Regions from separate parts of the Mesorhizobium sp. CA10 genome, predicted to be linked through region 1. Evidence: riboswitches for the same ligand, from Rfam matches in the RefSeq annotation. Region 1 holds a riboswitch; the other holds the start of a gene.

What was found. Region 1 has a riboswitch for S-adenosylmethionine ahead of metX (homoserine O-acetyltransferase MetX). Riboswitches for the same ligand answer to the same signal wherever they lie in the genome.
Region 2: another riboswitch for S-adenosylmethionine. It lies ahead of LB535_RS15900 (O-succinylhomoserine sulfhydrylase); the one in region 1 lies ahead of metX (homoserine O-acetyltransferase MetX).

The regions. Positions count from the first base shown of each region.
Region 1 covers NZ_JAIUHV010000009.1:57,422-60,780, forward strand. Annotated here, with positions in the region: gene hisC (histidinol-phosphate transaminase) at 1-983, opposite strand, end outside; SAM riboswitch at 1,130-1,207, shown strand; gene metX (homoserine O-acetyltransferase MetX) at 1,304-2,473, shown strand; gene metW (methionine biosynthesis protein MetW) at 2,553-3,167, shown strand; gene LB535_RS19250 (hypothetical protein) at 3,164-3,359, shown strand, end outside.
Region 2 covers NZ_JAIUHV010000006.1:323,269-326,627, reverse strand. Annotated here, with positions in the region: gene LB535_RS15905 (ceramide glucosyltransferase) at 1-288, shown strand, start outside; gene LB535_RS15900 (O-succinylhomoserine sulfhydrylase) at 371-1,561, opposite strand; SAM riboswitch at 1,618-1,695, opposite strand; gene LB535_RS15895 (2'-deoxycytidine 5'-triphosphate deaminase) at 1,812-2,906, shown strand; gene LB535_RS28850 (hypothetical protein) at 3,084-3,206, opposite strand.

The DNA.
Region 1 (3,359 bases):
CGGGCGCTCAGATAATCGTCCGCCGCCGCCGCCGAATGTTTGTTGCCGTCGGGAAAATGGATCAGCACGAAATTGCCGACGCTGGGCGTGACGCGCAGGCCGAGCCCGGTCAGCTCGGCGCTGAGCCAGGCCAGCCATTTCTCGTTATGCGCCACGCTGCGCTCGATATGGGCGCGGTCGCGGATCGCGGCGATGCCGGCCTCAATCGCTGTAGCGTTGACGTTGAAGGGGCCGCGAATGCGGTTGATCGCATCGACAATATGCGCCGGCCCGTACATCCAGCCGATACGCGCGCCGCCGAGCCCGAGCTTGGAGAAGGTGCGGGTCATCACCACGTTCTCGGAACTGCCGGCGAGCTCGATGCCGGCCTCGTAGTCGTTGCGCCGCACATATTCGGCATAGGCCGCGTCGAGCACCAGGAGCACGTTCTTCGGCAATGCAGCGTGCAGCCGGCGCACTTCCTGGAACGGCACATAGGTGCCCGTCGGATTGTTGGGATTGGCGAGAAACACGATCCGCGTCGCCGGCGTCACCGCGGCCAAAATCGCGTCGATGTCGGCGCGCTCCTCGGTCTCCTTCACCGCCACCGGCTTGGCGCCCGCCGCCTGGATATAGATTTTGTAGACCATGAAGGCGTGCTCGGTGAACACGGCCTCGTCGCCCGGCGCGAGATAGGTCTGCGCCAGCAGCCCCAGGATCTCGTCGGAGCCGTTGGAGCAGATGATGTTGGCCGGATTCAGCCCATGCACCTCGGCGATCGCCTCGCGCAGCCGGCGGGCGGTGCCATCGGGATAGACATCGAGCTTCGCCGCCACTTCGCGCACGGCCTCGATCGCCTTCGGCGAGGGCCCGAGCGGGTTTTCGTTCGCCGACAGCTTATAGACCTTCGTCACGCCGGCCGGCGCGGTGCTTTTTCCCGGCACATAGGCCTCGATGTCCATGATGCCCGCGCGGGGCGTCGGACGGGGCTGATCCTGCTTCATGTCACAAATCCGTCGAGAAAGCCTTCAAGGCCGCAGCGGAAATACAGGCCACGGGCTGGAATGTCGAGTGGCGGCGCCTGGCACCCGCATCCGGTCGCGAGGAGGCCACCCGTTGACGAAGCGCGGCGCTGGTCCTAGAAGGATTGCCAGACTCCCGTGGTGATTTGGCCGGTCGGCTTGCAGCCACGTTAAACAACTCGCTAAAGGGCCGTTTGCAACCTGTAACCGGCTTTGCGACGGCAATGCCGGTTTTTTATTGTCCGCTGCCGGCCGGACACCGCATCGGGACGAGACCGATGCGGGACAGGATGAGGACGGACATGGCCGCTCAGCGTGCTGCAAGAACCAACGACGAGGCCGACCATCCGTCGAGCCCGGTGCTGCGGTTCGGCCCGGACAAGCCGCTGAAGCTCGACGCCGGAACGCTGCTCTCGCCCTTCCAGATTGCCTACCAGACCTATGGCACGCTCAACGACGCGCGTTCCAATGCCATCCTCGTCTGCCATGCGCTGACCGGCGACCAGCACGTCGCCAACACCAATCCGGTGACCGGCAAGCCGGGCTGGTGGGAGGTGCTGATCGGCCCTGGCAAGATCATCGACACCAACCGTTTCTTCGTCATCTGCTCCAACGTCGTCGGCGGCTGCCTCGGCTCGACCGGCCCGGCCTCGACCAACCCGGCGACCGGCAAGCCCTACGGGCTCGACCTGCCGATCATCACCATCCGCGACATGGTGCGCGCGCAGGCGATGCTCATCGACCATTTCGGCATCGAGAAGCTGTTTTGCGTGCTTGGCGGCTCGATGGGCGGCATGCAGGTGCTGGAATGGGCAGCAACCTATCCGGAGCGCGTGTTCTGCGCCCTGCCGATCGCCACTGGCGCCCGCCATTCCTCGCAAAACATCGCCTTCCATGAGGTCGGCCGGCAGGCCGTCATGGCCGATCCCGACTGGCATGGCGGCAAATATCTCGATTTCGGCAAGCGGCCGGAAAAAGGGCTCGCCGTTGCGCGCATGGCCGCTCACATCACCTACCTTTCGGAAGCCGCGCTTCACCGCAAGTTCGGCCGCAATTTGCAGGACCGCGAGGCGCTGACCTTCGGCTTCGACGCCGATTTCCAGATCGAGAGCTATCTGCGCCATCAGGGCATGACTTTCGTCGACCGCTTCGACGCCAATTCCTACCTCTATCTGACCCGCGCGATGGACTATTTCGACCTTGCCGCCGATCACGGTGGGCGCCTCGCCGACGCCTTCGCCGGCACCAAGACGCGTTTTTGCCTGGTCTCCTTCACCAGCGACTGGCTGTTCCCGACCGAGGAGAGCCGATCGATCGTGCATGCCTTGAACGCGGCGGGCGCTTCCGTCTCCTTCGTCGAGATCGAGACCGATCGCGGCCACGACGCCTTCCTGCTCGATGAGCCGGAGCTGTTCGCGGCCATCAACGGCTTCATCGCCTCCGCCGCCCGCGCGAGGGGGCTCAGCCTATGACCCCGAACCGAAGGTCAGCGAACGCAAAAAGTCGCGGACTTTTCGGACCGGCATCATGCGCCATGCAGGAGGCGAAGCCATGAGCGTCAATCGCGCCCAGCGTGTCGACCTCGAGGTCGTCACCGATCTCATCCCGGCCAATTCGCGCGTCCTCGATGTCGGCTCGGGCGACGGACTGCTTCTGGAACTCCTGCAGGAGACCAAGCAGGTCGACGGCCGCGGGCTGGAACTGTCGCAGCGCGGCGTCAACGAATGCGTGGCGCGCGGCCTTTCCGTCGTTCAGGGCGATGCCGACAAGGACCTCGAATTCTATCCCGACAAGGGCTTCGATTTCGTCGTGCTCTCACAGACCCTGCAGGCGACCCGCAACCCGAAGCTGGTGCTCGACGAGCTGCTTCGTATCGGCAACCGCGCCATCGTCTCCTTCCCCAATTTCGGCCACTGGCGCGTGCGCTTCTCGCTGTTGGTCAAGGGCAGGATGCCGGTCACCAAGGACCTGCCCTACTCCTGGTACGACACGCCCAACATCCATTTCTGCACCATCCGCGACTTCGTCAACCTGTGCGAGGAACTCGGCGCGACCGTCGAGAAGGCAACCGCGCTCGACGCCAACGGCCAGAAGATCGGCCTGTCGATGCCTTGGTGGTTCTGGAATTTTTTTGGTCAGCAGGCGGTGTTTTTGCTGAGGCGATGACGGAAATTCGTTTCTTTCGTCGATCGCCGGCAGTGGTGGAAATCCCCCCGAATATTCTTTCCGAAATACGGGCGGGAATTCTCGTCTGCACATCGCCGCGCAGCGGTCATCTTGCAGGTTTGATGGCTTCCGCCGGGCTGGGCCATCCGCTGGAATGGTTCGGCGGCGACGTCTGCTGGAGCTGCCGGATTA
Region 2 (3,359 bases), on a different contig from region 1:
GGCGCTGCGGTGCCGCTGCTGCTGGCGCTGATTGCAGCGGCAAGCGCCGGCGTCAGCCTGCCCACGACGGCCTTGGGCGTGCTGGCGATCGCCTACCTGCCGGAATGGCTGCTGGCCTTTGCGAAGGGCTGGTATTTGTCGCCGCGCAGCATCACCGCGATGATCGTGCGCGATGCCCTGCTGCCGGCCATCTGGGCGCGCGCCTGGTTCGGCGGCGCCGTCGAATGGCGCGGCAACGCCATGACCATCCGCACCAAGGCGATGACCGAGCTGGAGGAGCTCGCCTAGAGCAATTCCAGGAAAAGTGTGAAACGGTTTTCCGTCCGGAATTGCGGCTCTGGAAGGCTCGGGCCGCGGCGTTCTCAGCCTTCTATTTTGCTGCCTTCAGCGCCTGTTCCACGTCTTCCAGCAGATCGTCGCTGTCCTCCAGGCCGACGGAGAGCCTCAGCGTCCCTGGCCCGATGCCGAGCTCGGCGCGGGCCTCGTCGCTCAGGTTCTTGTGCGTCGTGGTCGCCGGATGGGTGATCAGGCTCTTGGCGTCACCGAGATTGTTCGAGATCAGCACGATGTCGAGCGCGTTCTGGAAGGCAAAGGCCGCCTGCTTGCCGCCTTTGACGTCGAGGCAGATCAGCGTCGAGCCTCCCGACATCTGCTTCTTGACGATATCCGCTTGCGGATGATCGGCGCGGCCCGGATAGATGACGCGGGCGATCTCCGGCCGCTCGGCCAGGAAATCGGCGATCTTGCCGGCGCTCTCCGTCTGCTGGCGCACGCGTAGCGGCAGCGTCTCCAGGCCTTTGAGCAGCGTCCAAGCGTTGAAGGGCGACAGGCTCGGGCCGGTGTGGCGGAAATAGTCGTGAAGGTTCTCTTCGATCCACTTCTTGTCAGACAGGATGACGCCGCCCAGGCAGCGGCCCTGGCCGTCTATGTGCTTGGTCGCCGAATAGACGACGATATGGGCGCCGAGCTGCAGCGGCTTCTGCTGCAGCGGCGTGGCGAAGACATTGTCGACGATCAGCCTGGCGCCGATCGAATTGGCGAGCCTGGCGACGGCGGCGATGTCGACCACCTCCAGCGTCGGGTTGGTCGGGCTTTCCAGGAAGAACAGCTTGGTGTTCGGCCTTACCGCCTTTTCCCAATTGGCGATGTCGGTTCCGTCGACCAGCGTCGCCTGGATGCCGTAGCGCGGCGCCAGCGTCTCGACCACCCAGCGGCAGGAGCCGAACAGGGCGCGCGCCGCGACGATATGATCTCCGGCCTTGGCGCTGCAGAGCAGCGCGGCGGTTACTGCGGCCATGCCGGAAGCGGTGGCGCGGGCATCCTCGGCGCCTTCGAGCGCGCACATGCGCTTTTCGAACATGTCGACGGTCGGGTTGGCGTAGCGCGAATAGATGAAGCCCGGCTCTTCGCCCTTGAAGCGGGCTTCCGCCGCTTGCGCCGTCTCGTAGACATAGCCTTGGGTGAGATACATCGCCTCGGATGTCTCGCCGAAACCGGAACGCAACGTTCCGCCATGCACGAGTGCCGTCTGAGGTTTCCAGTTGCGCTTCTTGGTGCTCATAGCCCTGCTTTCAGACACAAAAAAACCGGCCGCGAAGTCGCAACCGGTCCATATAGCCTTGCGGCTCGACGGTCCTTTAGCGACTTGTTTAACGTGGCTGCAAGCCGACCGGCCAAATCACCACGGGATAACGACCCTTTAGACCCGCGCCGCGCTTGCGTCAATTGCCGGCTTCATTAAGAGGTTTGTACCAGCCGGGCGGCAAGAGCCTGCTTAGATCCTCGCCCGGCCTTGTGAACGGAGCCAGCCTTTGCGGCAAACAGGCATTCTTCCGGATCAGGACATCGCAGCGCTGTTCGAGGCGAACGCGCTGAAGTCGCCGCGCGCGCTGGACGCCGACCAGATCCAGCCGGCCAGCCTCGATCTAAGGCTCGGCGACAAGGCGTTTCGCGTGCGTGCCTCGTTCCTGCCGGGTCCGGATCATCGGGTCGCCGACAAGCTCGAGCGGCTGAAGCTGCACGAGATCAGCCTTGCCGAGGGCGCGGTGCTGGAAACCGGCTGCGTCTATATCGTGCCGCTGCTCGAGAGCCTGGCGCTGCCGGCGAACGTATCCGCCTCGGCCAATCCGAAGAGCTCGACCGGCCGTCTCGACATATTCACGCGCGTCATGACCGACCGCGGCCATGAGTTCGACAAGATTGCCGCCGGCTACCGCGGGCCGCTCTATCTCGAGGTCAGCCCGCGCACCTTCCCGATCGTCGTGCGCGCCGGCTCGCGGCTGTCGCAGATCCGCTTCCGCACCGGCAACGCGGTGCTCTCGGAGAATGAGCTGCGCGACCTTCACCGCGCCGAGATGCTGGTCGCCACCGAGCCGCCCAATATTTCAGGCGGCGGCATCGCGCTCTCCATCGATCTCGACGGCGACAAGGACGGCCTTGTCGGCTACCGCGGCAAGCACCACACCGGACTGGTCGACGTCGACAAGCGCGCCGCCCAGGATGTCGTCGATTTCTGGGAGCCGATCTACAAGAGCGGCGCCGGCGAACTGGTGCTCGATCCGGACGAATTCTATATCTTGGTCAGCCGAGAAGCTGTGCACGTGCCGCCGCTCTATGCCGCCGAGATGACACCCTTCGATCCGCTGGTCGGCGAGTTCCGCGTCCATTATGCCGGCTTCTTCGATCCGGGCTTCGGCCACTCCGCCGCCGGCGGCAGCGGTAGCCGCGCGGTGCTTGAAGTGCGCAGCCACGAGGTGCCTTTTATCCTCGACCACGGCCAGATCGTCGGCCGTCTCGTCTACGAGCATATGCTGAAACGCCCGCAGGCGCTTTACGGCACCGAACTCGGCTCGAACTATCAGGCGCAGGGCCTGAAGCTCTCCAAGCATTTTCGGGCAGCGCGCTGAGGTCCAAGTGGGGAGATGTCCGGAAGGGGACGCGCCGTCCCATCTGTTCTTCGTCATTCTAGGGCGGAGCAAGGAGCGAAGCGACGCGCGCAGACCCTAGAATCCATGCCGTGACGCCTGAGCGCCGCCACGGTGCCGAACGCTCACCAGCCAATTCCGTGAGAGAACTCGAACCATTCAGGATGATCTTCTGGAGCCTTGGCCGGTCTTGTGCCCGGGCATGCGGTGGGTAAGGTCATTGGCGACACCGAAATAGCGTGCCACCTTCTGGCTCGCGGTCATGTAAACATAGCCTGTCATGTTGCGATCTTAGCTGGCGCTGCGCCAACGGTTATTCTGGACGGCAGCAGTCTACGCCCAATGTCACGGCATGGATTCTAGGGTCTGCGCGCGTCGCTTCGCTCCTTGCTCCGCCTAGAATGACGAAGTGGAAGAGGCAGCTTCCTTCGCGCC